2 regions of the Peribacillus sp. 05N428 genome follow, and region 1 is predicted to be linked to the other one. Evidence: riboswitches for the same ligand, from Rfam matches in the RefSeq annotation. Region 1 holds a riboswitch; the other holds the start of a gene.

Region 1 (8,412 bases):
AGTTTGAAATTACGCCGGAACTCATTAAAAATGACCCCGAATTGCTCAAGGTTTTTACGGAAAGAAAGACTGTAAAAAAGGAAATGGCGCTATCGGAGGATGCGGGAAACGAGGGATTATCCGCAATCGTGGTAGGCATTCCGCTTGAATTGAATGGGGAACAGGATGAAGTGTTCCTATTTCAATCGTTGGAGTCCATGGAAGAAACCACAAAATCCACTACACAGTTCATTTTATTGGCAGCAGGCATCGCCATTATTTTGACAACGATTTTTGCTTTCTTTTTATCTACAAGAATCAATGCTCCATTGGTGAAGATGAGGGAAGCCGCCCTAGCGATTGCCCGGGGGAAATTTGATACAAAGGTTCCAATACTGACCCAAGATGAAATCGGTGAGCTGGCCATAGCGTTTAATCAGATGAGGAAGCAACTGAAATTCAATATGAATGCACTTAGTCAGGAAAAGGAACATCTCTCAAGCATTCTTAGCAGTATGGCAGATGGGGTCATCACCTTCAATAAAGACGGCACAATTCTTGAAACGAATCCGCCAGCGGAAAGGTTTCTGCAATCCTGGTATTTTGAAAAAGGCTATAACCGGGAAGATAATGTGAATGTTCCTTTGGTTTTGATGAATCTTTTTGATGAATCAGAGTCCTTCGATAAGGAACAAGTCGGTGAGATTACCTTGCAGGGCCGTAATTGGGGATTGATTGTCAGTCCGCTATATACAAATGGCGACAATATTCGGGGAGCGGTGGCCATCATAAGGGATATGAGTGATGAAAGACGGATGGACAAACTCAGGACTGATTTCATAGCGAATGTTTCCCATGAGTTAAGGACCCCGATTTCAATGTTGCAAGGATATAGTGAAGCGATTGTAGATGACATTGCGGGCAGTGAAGAGGAAAAGGTGGAAATGGCCCGCATCATCTATGATGAATCTTTGAGAATGGGACGTTTAGTCAATGATCTTCTCGATCTAGCTAAATTGGAATCGGGTAAAATGAATCTTAGCTATGAATGTGTACCTATTTCTCCATATTTAAAGAGGATTACAAGTAAGTTTTCTGGGCTGGCTAAAGAAAAAGGGATTACCATATCAGCCAGCCTGCAAGACGATCAGATTCAATGGCACTTCGATCCGGACCGTATTGAACAGGTTTTGACCAATTTAATTGATAATGCGATTCGTCATACTCCCCCAGGCGGTAACATTGATGTCATTCAGAGGACAAGTGATCGAAGGGGACTGATCATTGATGTGAGGGACTCTGGATCTGGAATTCCCGAAGAAGATCTGCCTTTTGTATTCGAGAGGTTTTATAAAGCGGATAAAGCAAGGACCCGCGGCCGTTCGGGTACCGGATTGGGTTTGGCAATCGTAAAAAATATAATCAATGCCCATGATGGCTACATTTCGGTAAACAGTTTACCTAATAAAGGGACGACGTTCAGTATCATTTTGCCTCGAATTATGGAAAACGCTGAATGAATGACAGGTGGATCGCCAGATAATCTTGTTTCATAAAGAACTGCGAAGACAAAGGCAAGTGGATTTCTTTCCAACTTGTCTTTGTTTTTTTAGGAAACAAATAAGAAGTCCCTGATATGTGGAAATTAACGGAATTTTATAATAAGATTAAAGCCGAAGTATGTAACTTTTGTTTAGGATTGACGACTATATTTATGAACGGATGTGGGGAAATGATGGATTCCGTTTTCCACGATCTTTATGAAAAATATCATCAGGAAATATATCAATTCATTTTTTATATGACTAAAAATCGAGAAACCGCCGAAGACCTTGTTCAGGAGGTCTATATCCGGGTGATGAAGGCCTATGAACGCTTCGAAGGAAAAAGCAGTGAAAAAACGTGGATGTATTCGATTGCAAGAAATGTGACGATTGATCACTTTCGGAAACAAAAAGGGTGGAAAGACAAAATCTTTCCTAATTTTGATTGGGATAGGCAATTGCTAAAAGATGAAGAGCCCATTCCCGAGGAAGTGGCTATCAAGAACGATGAAATCCAAGCTATTTACCAATGCTTAAACCGGTGTACCACGAATCAAAGATCCGTAATCATTTTACGATATATTCAGGGATTGTCCATTACGGAAACTGCTGAAGTATTGAATTGGAGTGAAAGTAAGGTAAAAACGACCCAGCACCGAGCTTTGAAGGCTATTAAAAAGTTGATGGAAGATTTATCAGGAAAGGAGGGCCACCGCATTGAGGAGATCCCGTTGGAAAGAAAGCGAAATTGAAGACATGCTGCGCGAGCTTCCGAAATTAAAAGATGACCGAACCAAGGCAGAGGTGTATGCGAGAATACATGATAAAAAGAAAAAGAAACACTGGATACCTCTATTCGCGGGTGTTGCCTCCTTATTCTTAATGGTTGTTTTGGCATCATCGTTCATTATTGAAATAAAAGGAACGACAAGTCGAGAAGACAGCGGCAGCAGTGGGAAATTATCTCTATCTGAAAGTAAGGAAATGGCAGATCTTGAACGGAAGGATACAAGTAACCAAGAAAAGCCCTCAGAAGATAAACAGGAAGCTCAAGAGTTTTCGAGTAACCAAGCGAAAATCGAATCTAAAGACAAGTTTTCAGAAATGGAACCGCGAAAAGGGGAAAAGGAAAAAACATTTGAACAAGCGATCTATCAGGATGACCTTAAAAATGCCTCGATCATTACGATGGGTGTCCCAGATGATCAAATGAATTTCATCGTTCCCATTTCAATTAAACTTAAACATCATGATGAAAGTGATACACTGAATCAGTTAGTTAATCAAATGTCCGATATCGATGAAGCGCAATATGGGCTATCTGACTATTTTCCGCTTGATATAAAGATTAGCCAAGGAAACGATATAAACACTGCCCATATTGATTTTCCAGAAAAAAGCCAACTGTTGGCTGAAGATACACTTTTTCTCCATTCGATGGAAGAAACGCTTTCCTATAACAATATAGAGAAAATGACATTTTCCACAGAAGGTAAGCAAGGTGCCAGGTTTGCACATGCGGGATATTTAAAGGAGATGGATATACCTCATCAAAAAAAACGCACATACCTTCTTTATCAAAGGGATGAGTCCTCTCCAAGTTTCCTTGTTCCAAGCAATATGGGTTATCGGGACTTTGAGGAGGCGCTGCAAGCCGGAAAAGGGGAGGCGGACATCGAGGGAATTTCACCTGCAATCCCCCATGACCTGAAATGGGAAAGGATAAGCTCTAATGGAGATCTTGTGATCATTCATCTATCAGATCAAGCTGTTATTGAAAATAGTGAGGAAACCCTTCAAGCTTTAGAAGCCATACTCTTCATAGCTAAGGATTTTGGTTTTGAAAAAGTGAAGTTTGAAAATGTTCCTATTGAAGAGGTGGGCCAGTTGAATTTAACTGAAGACATATTGGTGCCAGAAGCACCGAACCAAGTGAATTGAATGCATTAACAGAAAAAAGTGCCCGCGCTGCGGGGCACTTTTTTCTTCTTATAATGAAATACGGGCCATGAACGTAATTTCTTCTGTTTCCATTAAAAACTGTTTCATGTTGTCTTCTAATGGTAAATCGAAGCTCAAAACCATGATGGCTTCACCGCCAGCTTCTTTTCGGCCAACCTGCATGGTGGCGATATTCACTCCGTGATCACCCAGAATCTTACCTACGTTACCGATTACACCGGGTTTATCGGTATGCTGGATATAAAGTAAATTCGATTCTGGATGAAAGTCGATTTTGAAACCATTCAAACTTACAATTCGAGAACCATAGTTTTCGATATAGGTCCCACTTATTGTTAATTCTCGGTTGTCACCTTTTACTTTAAGGCTGATCAAATTCGAGTAACCTAAAGAGTCCGTAGAGATTTTTTCGCCAATGGTTATGCCACGCTCTTTTGCGATCAACAAGGCATTCACTTCATTGACTGATGCATCGACTCTTGATCTTAAAAAGCCGGAGATTAGACTTTTTGTAAGAATCGCGGTATCGAAATCCAAAGATTCTCCTGCATATGTAACGGAGATTTCCTGAATTCCTTCATTCATGCACTGGGAAGCAATCGATCCCATTTGCTGAACGAGTTGATGGAATGGCTGTACCTTTTCAAACACTTCTTTAGATATGGCCGGAAGGTTGATTGAACTTGATACTGGATTTCCTTCGAAATAGGTCAATACTTCTTGGGCAACCTGTACGGCGACATTTAATTGGGCTTCTTTCGTGGAAGCGCCTAGATGCGGTGTAGCAATGACGCTATCCAGTTCCAGCAGTTTATGGCCAAGTGGAGGTTCTTCGACGAAAACGTCCAGTGCTGCCCCTGCAACATGCCCTTGAACTAACATTTCATATAAATCATCTTCGTCTAGAATTCCACCGCGGGCGCAGTTCAGTACATAAACCCCTTTTTTACAGGTAAGCAGTTTTACTTTATTAATTAATCCTCTAGTTTCATTCGTTAGTGGTGTATGGACAGTAATGATGTCTGCTTTAGGAAGCAATTCATCCAATGGCAGGGCCGTTACGGACATTTTCTTTGCACGATCTACAGTCAGGAACGGGTCATAGACAATGACATCCATGCCAAACACTTTAGCACGTTTGGCAATTTCCCCTCCGATGCGTCCAAAGCCAACTATGCCTAATGTTTTACCACGAAGTTCAGTTCCCGTATATGAAGAACGTTTCCACTCCCCATTTTTCAATGAAGCATAAGCTTGCGGAATGTGGCGCAATAATGAAGCCATCATCGCGAATGTATGTTCAGCTGTTGAAATGGTGTTGCCGTCAGGTGCATTAACCACGACAATCCCGCGTTTTGTCGCTGCGGGGATGTCTATGTTATCAACACCGACACCAGCGCGTGCTATAATTTTTAACTGCGGCATACGGTTCATTAAATCTTCCGAAACCTTTGTTGCACTTCTCACAAGAATTGCATCGATCTGATCAAGTTCGTTTGCAGCTTCCTCTACGGTCTTCTGAATGAGATGAATATTGGATGCCTCTGAAAGCGGTCCGAGTCCTTCTGGTTTAATGGCGTCTGCTACTAAAATCCGATACACGTCTAAACACCTTCCTAAGGAAAAAATTATCTTAAATTTCAGTTAATTTTACAATTGAAATGCTGATAATGTCAATTTGGCTTATCTGAATGAAAGCGCTTAAACAAATGATTTTCATCTGATCATCCGTTTAATGCGGCGATATAAATAGCTTCGTCTTCTTTTGCGAAAAATTTTCGAATTGTCATATTGTAAATCCGCCATTCGTTTTAAGCCGTTCACTGCGACGATCGATATTCATCCTACATGCATCAAATGAGAAAAAATGCTATCAAAAAAAAGGTATTTCAGATATAATGGGAAGTATAAAAAATTTTATAGGTCTATCTTCGGGGCGGGGCGCAATTCCCCACCGGCGGTGATGAAGGAATTTCTACTTCTAAGCCCGCGAGCCTTACAAGGCAGGATTTGGTGTGATTCCAAAGCCGACAGTATAGTCTGGATGGGAGAAGATGGAGGTTCCTTAGTGCGTTTCAACAGTTATTTGCTGAACGTTTGTTTGATGTAACCTTTAATTTATCCCTTTAATTCCATTGGAATTAAAGGTTTTTTATTGAACATCAACATATTTTGGAATCCTAACCTCTTTTTCAGGTAGATCGGAAAAGAAGGAGAGAGAACTATGAAAAAGAACAAAGTGAAAAAAATGGTCTCACTTGCCATGATGGGAAGCATATCGTATTTATTGATGCTTTTAAATTTCCCGTTTCCGGGATTCCCGCCTTTTCTCAATGTTGATTTTAGCGACATACCAGCACTGATGGCGGCATTGATTTTCGGTCCGATGGCTGGAATTCTAGTCGAGTTCATTAAAAACCTATTGGATTTAGTCATGACAGGGACCTTGACTGCTGTGCCTGTGGGGCATATCGCTAACTTTATAGCCGGAATACTGTTTGTCTTGCCGACTTATTATGTATTTCAGAAAATCAATTCAAAAAAAGGAATGACGTTCGCCTTACTTGCGGGAACAGTTTCCATGGCAGTATTCATGAGCGTATTAAACTATTTTGTCTTTTTACCGGCTTATACCTTCTTTATGGGATGGGATGCCATGTCGGCGCCCGAGTCAAGAAAGTTCGTTACGACGGCAATCTTGCCTTTCAACGTGATTAAAGGCGTGCTCATCACATCTGTATTCATGTTGCTGTTCATTAAATTACAGACATGGATCAATAAGCAAACATTATATAAAAATGCTTAATGGCATTGACGATAGATATGAAAAAACAACCGGATATCCATATCCGGTTGTTTTTTTATGCCTGTTTTTTGGTATGTGCCTTGGCCAAAAGAAAAAGCCATTCTCGATTGAAAATGGCTTGTACCTTTATTCGAATTTTAGTGCATCTCCGTCAAATGCCTCGTCAGCAACTTTGATGGAATCCGTTGGGCATCCTTCAAATGCATCCATCATGTCGTCTATAAGTACATCTGGAATTTCAACGATACCCTCGTTATCGTCAAGGGTAACAAATGCAATCCCTTCGTCATCATAATCATATATATCTGGTGCCGCTGCTCCGCAAGCTCCACAAGCTATGCATGTTTCTTTATCCACAATAGTAAATTTAGCCATGAATATAACCCCTCCTAAGTTGATTAACAACTGATAATCTTTTTATTTCAGATTATTATCTCTTTCTTATTGTAAGACCGAATGCCAAACTTTTCAATAGAAATTGTATTGATAATAACTATCATGTAGCTGAAAGTCAACGAAAAACATCGAAATAATTAACTTGGTCCTTTCCATGTTTCGTCATTTAGTCACATAATTTCTGTTGTATTCATCAATAATAACGGCGGTTTTTGCAGATTTTTGTTACAATGGGTTTATTGGTTAAATGAAACAAGGATGTGAGTCCCATGAATAATTATCTACAGGCCATCATTCTATATGCGATAAAAAAATTTCAAGGTGAGCGCTCCATTTATGCTATATACCATATGCTGCAGGGTAAGAAATCGTCACAAACGATTCAAGATGCCCACTTATTCGGGTTAACGGATATTTTTGGGACAATACCTCGATTTACCCGTCAGCAATTAAATCAAAACATTGAACATTCGCTTAAGCATGACTTGATCAATTTAACGGATAAACCAGATGCTTATGAAATTAGTTTGCAAGGTGAACGAATGTTGGTCGATTACTTTAAAAATAATCCTTTTCCGGAGTATTTAAATGGTTGGAAGTATCACAATATCACCCCTGTTTTTTGGGGAAGGTTAAACTTACTCATTCAAACCATATCCCATATTGTCCACAATGAAAGACGTTTTTATCCGATACAACGAAATCCCAAAATCCAATTCTTCGTAAAGGAATTTTTACATGCCAATCGTCAGGATCGAGCGTTGATTGCCCAACATCTATATGATGAACTGGTATCCCTTTTAGAAGATCAAAGTGATATGAAACGAGACATTTTCATTTTGAAATTGACCGGGATAAACAGGATTGGACTAACGTTTGAACAGATTGCAAAAAGGAAAAATGCGGAAGAAGAGTATGTTCGCTATACATTCCTTGACTCATTGCATCAAATGCTTGCAGAAATGGAAACGGGTAGTGATTACCCTCTCTTATCCTCATTAACCAATGATTGGAAAAGAAGTGGTAATCCTCATTTGACACAATCTACAAAGACTACTTTACGATACATCCAGGAAGGGAAAAACCTCGGTGAAATAGCTGAAATCCGCAGATTGAAAGTCAACACCATCGAAGATCACCTCGTAGAAATTGTTTTATCGGAAAAAGATTTTCCGATTTCCGATTATGTGAAAATCGAGGATGAGAGGGAAATTGCTGAAGCGATTAAGCAACTTGGTACAAAAAAGCTTAAAGCTATCAAGCAGATGGTCGATAATAAACAAATAAGCTTTTTTCAAATAAGACTTGTACTTGCGAAAATAGGTGAGAGATGATGAACATGGAACGAGTCCTCAAAGAAAAATTCGGTTTTGATGAATTTCGTCCTGGACAGAAGGAAGTGGTTGAATCATTGATGTCCGGCCGTCATACATTAGCGATGCTCCCAACCGGGTCAGGTAAATCATTATGTTATCAGCTGCCGGCTTATCTGGTAAATAAGACTGTAATAATTGTCTCCCCGTTATTATCTTTAATGCAGGATCAAGCGGATCAGCTGAAGATGAGCGGCGAAAAAAGTGTATTGACCCTCAACTCTTTTTTGACGCTTAATCAAAAAAGGAAAGCTTTCGATAGGTTACATAGTTACCGTTTTATCTTTTTATCTCCTGAAATGCTGAGCATCGATGGTGTGATAAAATCCTTGAAATCCATAGAAATAGGCTT
Region 2 (8,412 bases), on a different contig from region 1:
TTGCTGAAATATACGAAATCATTCCTGGTTTCATCGCTGGTTCAATAGCGGTGGTCGTTTTCAGCTTACTATCGGCCAAGCCTACAAAAGATATCGAAGAAGAATTCAATCAAGCCATTAAAGACCTCTCTTGATTTATTGAAAATCCAGTAGTAATGCTGCTGGATTTTTTAACGATATAAAACAATGATTACTATATATATGTTACAATATCGATAGAGTCCTTATGTTGAAAACATGAGGGCTTTTTTTGAGTGATTTGGGAATAATAAACCAAAAAACAATACAAAGGAAAAAATATGAACCAATCTCATAAAATTGCATGTAAAGTGGCTTTTATATATATATTCATTGGGGTCTTATGGATTATCATTACGGATTACATCTCTATGACGCAGGCAAGGTCAGATGTTCAGATATATGCAATGTTTCAACATTCCAAAGGGTGGATGTTCATATTCATAACCGGACTTTTCCTATACTTCATAATCAGGTATTGGACGGGGAAAATGTTGAGGTCCCAACAGGAATTCATTCTGAAGGATGAACAGTATCGGTCGCTGTTCAAGCATAACCCGGATTGTGTCCTTGAGCTGAATCTCGAAGGAAATGTCGTTTCGATAAACCCGGAAGCAGAAAAACTGTTAGGTCATCATAGTGACAATTTGAAAGGCAAGAATGCGAATCATCTCATCAACTGGAATGAAAGTGATAAAGTAGCTGAATTCTTTCTACAGTCCCTTCAAGGGGAGGCTGTAAAATTCGAAACGTCCATTCAGAATAGCAGTGATGAACAACGGATAATCCGTGTAACTTTTTTACCGATCATCGTCCACTCGGAAATGCTTGGAGTATATGCCATCGTAAGGGATATCACCGAATTGCGGCGCGAAGAGGAATTGATGATCATGTCTGAAAAGCTATCTGTTATCGGACATCTGGCTGCGGCCGTCGCACATGAGATAAGGAATCCGCTGACATCTTTAAAAGGATTCGTACAGTTAATGGATATGACCCAGGAAGTGAACCCGCTGCATTCTGATATCATGTTGAAGGAAATTGACCGAATCAATATTATCTCAAGTGAACTTTTGGTTCTCGGGAAGAAACAGGATGTCGCATACTGCAGGATCGATCTTGCCGACAGTTTACAACAGGTATTCACGTTGATGAAAGCAGAAACGAATTTGAATAATATCGAAATGGGGCTAAGGATTAAAACCGCCGAACCGATTTATATTATGGCTGATTCAATTGAACTTAAACAGTTGGTAATCAATATCGTCAAGAACAGCATTGAAGCGATTGAAGATAATGGGGAAATTGATATATCTCTGCAAATAATCGATGGACATGCTGTAGTCAGCGTGAGTGATAATGGCATGGGAATGGGGCCCGAGCGCCTTGAACGGATTGGTGAGCCTTTTTACTCGACGAAGGAAAAAGGTTCAGGGATCGGGCTTGCAATTTGCCGGAAAATCGTTCATCGCCTTCAGGGGGAAATGGATTTTGAAAGTGAGATAAACAAAGGGACGACGGTTACAATTCGTATTCCGTTGGCTACTGGACAAGAATAAATGGTACTATGAAAGATAGGAAAAGTTTTATATTAAAGGAGAACGATATGAGCGAATTACCTGAATTAATAAACGATAGAAAACCATATATACAAGAAGCCTGGAAAAAGTCCGGATTCGGACAACTTACCCCGATACAAACGAAAGCGATCCCCGTGATTGTCGAGGGAAAGGATATCATGGCCGAATCACCGACAGGTACAGGAAAAACATTGGCATATTTACTGCCATTGCTGGAAAAGATTGATCCTGAAAAAAAATCGCCCCAAGCTTTGATTCTGGCATCATCACGAGAACTGGTCATGCAGATCAATGAAGAAATTCGCATTTGGTCAGAGGGAAGCGGCATTACGGGTGCAGCATTCATCGGCGGTGCTAATGTGAAAAGGCAGTTGGACAAACTGAAGAAGCGTCCACAAGTGATTGCTGGAACACCGGGACGGATTTACGAATTGATTGCCCAAAAGAAACTGAAGATGCATGAAGTTAAGACGATAGTACTTGATGAAGGTGACCAATTGATCATTCCAGAGCATATGGGAACGATCAATAATATTATCAAAACAACACTAAAAGATCGACAAATCATGGTATTTTCAGCAACCCTGCCAGAGGAAACGGAAAAAGCGGCCAGGGGATTCATGAATGAACCCGAAATGATCAAGGTCGATAAAAATGAAAAAATGGAATCCAAGGTGGACCATCTTTACTTTGTTGTTGAGAGACGGGAAAAGTCCAAGATTCTCGAGAAAATCACAAGACTTAAAGATGTGAAGGCACTTGCCTTCCTGAATGATATTGCGGAGCTTAGCGTCTTACATGAAAAGCTGAGTTATAAAGGTATTGAAATGGGCGTGCTTCACGGTGAATCCAATAAAGTCGACAGGGAGAAAGCACTGCGCAAGCTTCGTTCCGGAAAATCCCCGATGCTGATAGCAACGGATGTAGCGGCAAGGGGGCTCGATATTAAAGGCCTTACTGCGGTCGTTCATATTGATATGGCTGACAATATCGAACAATATATCCATAGATCCGGGAGAACTGGGCGTGCAGGTGCAGATGGTACGGTCATTTCAATCGTAACGGAAAGAGAAGAGCGAGAGTTGAAAAAAATGGCTCGTGAACTGGAGTTAGCATTAACGAGAGTAACCTTCTATGGTGGAAACATCGTAGTCGATGAATGATTCGCAAAAAGGGACGGCCATGCGGCTGTCCCTTTTTTGCGAATGCCCAGGTAAATCCAACTGGACTTTTTCATCTATTGCCATGGAGTAATCATATTATATTTACTATAAATTCAGGAGTTCATTTATGGGTGATGATCATGAATGAAAACGCTTCCTTTATATGGATTTTTGACATATGATAGCAATAGACATAGGTTAGGAGGAGACGGTATGACAGGAAAGTATAAAAAGTTTGAAACGGCAGTCATCCATGAAGGATATGACTCGAAGAAGCATTTGGGAAGCTTGGCAACCCCCTTATTCCAAACTTCAACATTCACTTTCGAAAATGCCGAGCAAGGGGAAAGGCGTTTTGCCGGTATGGAAGATGGATATATTTATTCACGCCTTGGAAATCCAACGGTACAAGTGCTTGAAGAAAAGATTGCCGCACTGGAAGGCGGGGAAGCTGGTCTTGCTTTCGGTTCAGGCATGGCTGCCGTTTCAGCAGTACTTTTTGCGTTAACTAAAACAGATGATCACATCCTCTGCTCACAGGGGGTATATGGTTGTACATTCGGCCTTCTGCAGCTAATGAAAAATAAATACCGGATCACGCATGATTTTTGTGAAATGGATACTGAAGAACAGGTCAGGAAAATGATCCGGCCGGAAACGACCTGCATCTATGTAGAAACCCCGATCAATCCGACGATGAAAATGATTGACTTACAGATGGTGGTGAAAGTTGCTAAGGAATATAATGTGACGGTCGTAGTCGATAATACGTTTTCGACGCCATACCTACAGAGACCGCTTGAGTATGGCTGTGATATCGTCCTTCATAGCGCTACGAAATATCTTTGCGGGCATGGGGATGTCGTTGCAGGACTTGTCGTCGGTAAGAAGGAATTCATGAATCAGGTAGCTGGGACTACACAAAAGGATATCGGTGGAATCATTTCACCTTTCGATGCCTGGTTACTATTGCGGGGGTTAAAGACCTTGCCTGTCAGGATGGACCGTCATTCGGCCAATGCAATGGAAATCTTTCATGAACTTAAGAAACATCCAAAGGTGAAAAAGGTATATTATCCAGGTGATGAAGCTTCCCCGGATCATTATATCATGCAAAAACAGATGAAACATGGCGGCGGCCTTATCTCTTTCGAATTGCATGGCACAAAACAGGATGCACAGGAATTCCTCAATAAATTGAATCTAATTAAAATTGCCGTAAGTCTTGGGGATGCCGAAACATTGATCCAGCATCCCGCTACCATGACGCACTCTGCCGTTCCTGAAGCTTCAAGGGAACAAATGGGCATCAGTGACCAGCTGGTCCGTCTCTCAGTTGGTCTAGAAGCTTGGCAGGATGTCTGGCAAGATCTTCAGCAAGCATTTTAGGCTACCATATTCCTTCTACTTTTTATGAAGATGGTTATGGATATGATAAAAGTAATGGTAGCGAGGATATAAGAAATGTCCGTGATTACAGGATAGGCGGAGCTATTTCGTATCCCGATGCCTATGAACGCCCAAACGAATACGAGAGGATAGCACCAATCCCGGTTTTTACCTGCGAAGACAAAAGCCAGGATTGTTGCTGCAATCAGCAGGACGATCGTCCAGGATAAACTGGAAACCCCAAAACCGTCCCATTTGATATACGTGAGGTAATAAGAAATGTCAGCGATCGTCGCAACACTTACCCAGCCTGTATAAACGGAAAACGGAAATAGGTCGAAAGCAGTGTGTTCCACTTTTTTAATGCTTGTATAAATGACCATTAAAGTAGCCAAAAGAGCAATGATGATGAATACGGATAACAAAAAGTGTTCATAGTGCCAAGCTAAAAGCCAAGCTCCATTCAAGACACAGCTTAAAGCGAACCAAGGGAAGGATGCCTTATAAGCAGGTCTGTTTTGATGTTTACTTAAAAACTGCCTGAATACCCAGATGGCGAGCAGGAAATAGATCAAGCCCCATATGGAAAATACATATCCGGCAGGAGTGAAAAGGACATTAAGTTTATCGGAAATCTCTCCTGATGTCTGGCCGTTCAATGGCAGGAAATTGGCTGAAAAATTCATCGTGACGACGAACAGATAGAAAATCAAGTTGATGATGGAAATAAGCATTAAGCTTCCTCCTTATATGAAATGTGATCCCCTAATCCTATTCCACATATTTATCCTGCCTAACCTTTTTGGAGCACATCGGGGTTAAATTTACATAAAGATAGGAAGTTCCTGTAACAATTGAACCATTTAAGGTTAGAAATTTTACATCTTCACTTTATGGTGATAAAATATTCAAAGATTCATATTATTTTAGTCCTTCGGGGTCGGGTGAAAATCCCAACCGGCGGTGATGAAGAAATTCTAAGCCCGCGAGCCTGTTAAAAGGCAGGATTTGGTGAGATTCCAAAGCCGACAGTACAGTCTGGATGGGAGAAGGACGTGTGGAACCCAAGTGTATACGTACGCCTAATTTTTCGAAAATGAAAATATTAGGCTTTTTAGGTATACAATTTTTTTCACTCATTTCTCCTGCTAACTCCTTAGGCCATCCTAAGGGGTTTTTTATATTTTATAAAAGGGGGAAAAACATGTTTACGGGAATCATTGAGGATATCGGTACCGTACATTCCTTGAAAAAAGGAAAAAGCAGTATGGAGTTATCGATTCGTTCTGAAAAAATCCTTGAAGATGTGCATCTGGGGGATAGTATTTCAGTCAACGGGGTCTGCTTAACGGTAACGTCCTTCACGAAAAGTTTATTTACGGTCGACGTGATGCCGGAAACGGTCAAAGCTTCCTCGATCCGGACGTTAAAATTGGGATCACCTGTTAATCTCGAACGAGCCATGAGTGCACAGGGAAGGTTTGGCGGTCATTTTGTTTCAGGTCATATCGACGGGACCGGAACGATCATAAAAAAAGAACGGAAAGAAAATGCCGTATATTATGTAATCCAATTGGAAGAAGGGCTTAGTGCCTTTTGCATTCCAAAAGGTTCCGTGGCCATTGATGGAACCAGCTTGACGATATTTGGGATCGAAAGGAACCTTTTGACGGTATCATTGATTCCATTGACTCATCAGGACACCATATTGGGACAAAAAGCGGCTGGCGATATCGTTAACATCGAAAACGACATGATTGGGAAATATATAATACATCAAATGAAAAATGGCAATCCAAAACCAGGACTGAATTTAGAGTTTTTGGCAGAGCATGGATTCTAATAAAAAGGGCGGTGTAATGATGTTCCATACAATAGAAGAAGCAATAGAAGATTTGAAGGCTGGCAAGGTAGTAATCGTGTCCGATGATGAAGACCGTGAAAATGAAGGGGATTTTGTAGTGTTGGCCGAAAAGGCGACACCGGAAGCGATTAATTTCATGGCGACTCATGGACGTGGTTTGATTTGTACGACCATCACTGAACAACTGGCAGCAAAATTGAAACTGCATCCTATGGTTGGAGAAAATACCGATCATCATGGCACTGCTTTTACGGTAAGTGTCGATCATAAAAGCACCTCTACAGGAATCAGTGCTTTTGAACGGTCCTTGACCATCCTTGAGCTTCTTAATGAAGATTCGGTCGCTGAAGATTTCCAAAGGCCTGGTCACACTTTTCCGATAGTCGCTAAAGAAGGCGGCGTATTAAGAAGGGCAGGACATACGGAGGCATCGGTGGACTTGGCGAAGTTATGCGGTGCCGCTCCAGCCGGTGTCATTTGTGAGATCATGAATGAAGATGGATCGATGGCCCGCGTATCCGATTTAGAAGTCATCGCTGATAAATTCAACCTGAAGTTCATTACGATAGCCGATTTGATTCGGTATCTTCAACAAAATGATCCAATCGGGAAACAGGAACTTGAACTGAACATCCCGAAAGCTTGAAGGATTTTTAAGGAATGAAATCTTAACATGAAAAAAAATTATTGTTTTTAAAAATTAGGAGGAATTGGACATGGGGAAAACTATTGAAGCACAATTAATCGGATCAGGATTGAAAGTAGGAATCGTGGTAGGAAGATTTAATGAGTTTATCACAAGCAAGCTTTTAGGAGGGGCGTTGGATGGTCTTAAGCGTCATGGCGTTGATGAGAATGATGTTGACATCGCGTGGGTCCCTGGTGCTTTTGAACTTCCGTTAATTGCTAAGAAACTTGTGAATACAGGTAAATATGATGCGGTAATCGGTCTTGGAACGGTAATCAGGGGTGCTACTTCACATTATGATTATGTCTGCAATGAAGCAGCTAAAGGCATGGCATCCGTTTCATTGGAAACAGGTGTACCGGTTATCTTCGGTTTGCTGACAACTGAGAATATTGAACAAGCCATTGAACGTGCTGGAACAAAATCAGGTAACAAAGGCTATGAAGCTGCGGTTAGTGCCATTGAAATGGCCAACCTTGGAAAATTGATAGAACAGTGATTTCAATAAGGAAGCCGCAGGAAATAACATTCCTGCGGTTTTTTTTGATGTGCCGGATCGTGGGTCTGATTGAGTCAAATTTCTTCAACCATTTGGCAATTCTTCTTAAGTTCGTAAAGTTCCTAGCCATTGATCGATTAGTTATTGCGGCTCTTCGACACTCACCTAAACCCCTTCAATGGAAATACCCCGATTTCAAAGTAATGTGTTTTTTCATTATTTATCATTATAAATTATGGGAAGTAAGGAATCATTAGGTAATTACTCGAAAAAAAACCGAACAAAAGCGTCACGTAATGGAAGCAAGATAAAATATGCAGATATGATTATGCTACAATTGTAAAGATTGCAATTTAAATTCATGTTTTTAGGGAAAAGTAAATTTATTAGTTATTAGGAGGGGTTTGTGTGTACCATCTCTTTACACATAATGATTTAGATGGAGTGGGGTGCGGCATTGTAGCTAAGCTGGCATTCGGGGAAGATGTAGTGGTTAGTTATAATTCAATTGGTCGCCTTAATCAGAATGTAGGCGCATTTCTTGAGCAGGCCAAGATTGAAGATACATTGATCGTTACTGATCTATCGGTTGATGAAGATAATGAAAAAATGATTACTCAGTTTGTGGAAGATGGAGGCAAGGCTCTGCTGATCGATCATCATAAGTCAGCACTGCACTTGAACGAACATGATTGGGCATCTGTAACTGTCGAACAGGAAGATGGTAAACAGACGGCAGCCACATCATTATTCTATCAGTATGCAATTGAAAATAAATTGCTGGAACCTTCAAGCATTGTCGCTGAATTCGTTGAATTGGTCCGTCAATATGATACTTGGGAATGGGAAGTCAATAAAAATACAACGGCAAAGCGATTGAATGACCTGTTTTTCATGATTCCGATAGAGGAATTCGAAATGAAAATCGCAAATAAGCTGTCCACGGCTGAAAGTTTCACTTTTGACGAAGTGGAACAAACGCTTCTGAATGTTGAAGAGAGTCGAGTGGATAGGTACATAAACAGGAAAAAAAGAGAAGTTTATCAAGCTACGGTCGGTCCCCATACAGCTGGTGTGGTCCATGCAGAGTCATACCACTCGGAATTGGGAAATGAACTGTCGAAGGAGTTCTCACATCTGGATTATATAGCCATACTGATGGTAGGAAGTAAAAGAATCAGCTTCCGGACAATCCACGATGATATAGATGT

What was found. Region 1 has a riboswitch for FMN ahead of AC1DIV_RS08740 (ECF transporter S component). Riboswitches for the same ligand answer to the same signal wherever they lie in the genome.
Region 2: linked by a shared signal. The riboswitch ahead of ribE (riboflavin synthase) and the one ahead of AC1DIV_RS08740 (ECF transporter S component) in region 1 are both predicted to bind FMN.

What each region holds. Positions count from the first base shown of each region.
Region 1 covers NZ_JBFTMS010000006.1:225,522-233,933, reverse strand. The annotation lists gene AC1DIV_RS08760 (ATP-binding protein) at 1-1,499, shown strand, start outside; gene sigX (RNA polymerase sigma factor SigX) at 1,715-2,275, shown strand; gene AC1DIV_RS08750 (GerMN domain-containing protein) at 2,241-3,464, shown strand; gene serA (phosphoglycerate dehydrogenase) at 3,513-5,087, opposite strand; FMN riboswitch at 5,409-5,545, shown strand; gene AC1DIV_RS08740 (ECF transporter S component) at 5,710-6,291, shown strand; gene AC1DIV_RS08735 (ferredoxin) at 6,418-6,666, opposite strand; gene AC1DIV_RS08730 (YpbB family protein) at 6,957-8,021, shown strand; gene AC1DIV_RS08725 (RecQ family ATP-dependent DNA helicase) at 8,021-8,412, shown strand, end outside.
Region 2 covers NZ_JBFTMS010000009.1:38,807-47,218, forward strand. The annotation lists gene putP (sodium/proline symporter PutP) at 1-134, shown strand, start outside; gene AC1DIV_RS11065 (ATP-binding protein) at 510-1,577, shown strand; gene AC1DIV_RS11070 (DEAD/DEAH box helicase) at 1,625-2,761, shown strand; gene megL (methionine gamma-lyase) at 2,975-4,150, shown strand; gene AC1DIV_RS11080 (TspO/MBR family protein) at 4,147-4,884, opposite strand; FMN riboswitch at 5,077-5,208, shown strand; gene ribE (riboflavin synthase) at 5,355-5,993, shown strand; partial or broken gene ribB (3,4-dihydroxy-2-butanone-4-phosphate synthase) at 6,013-6,651, shown strand; gene ribH (6,7-dimethyl-8-ribityllumazine synthase) at 6,731-7,201, shown strand; gene AC1DIV_RS11100 (DHH family phosphoesterase) at 7,610-8,412, shown strand, end outside.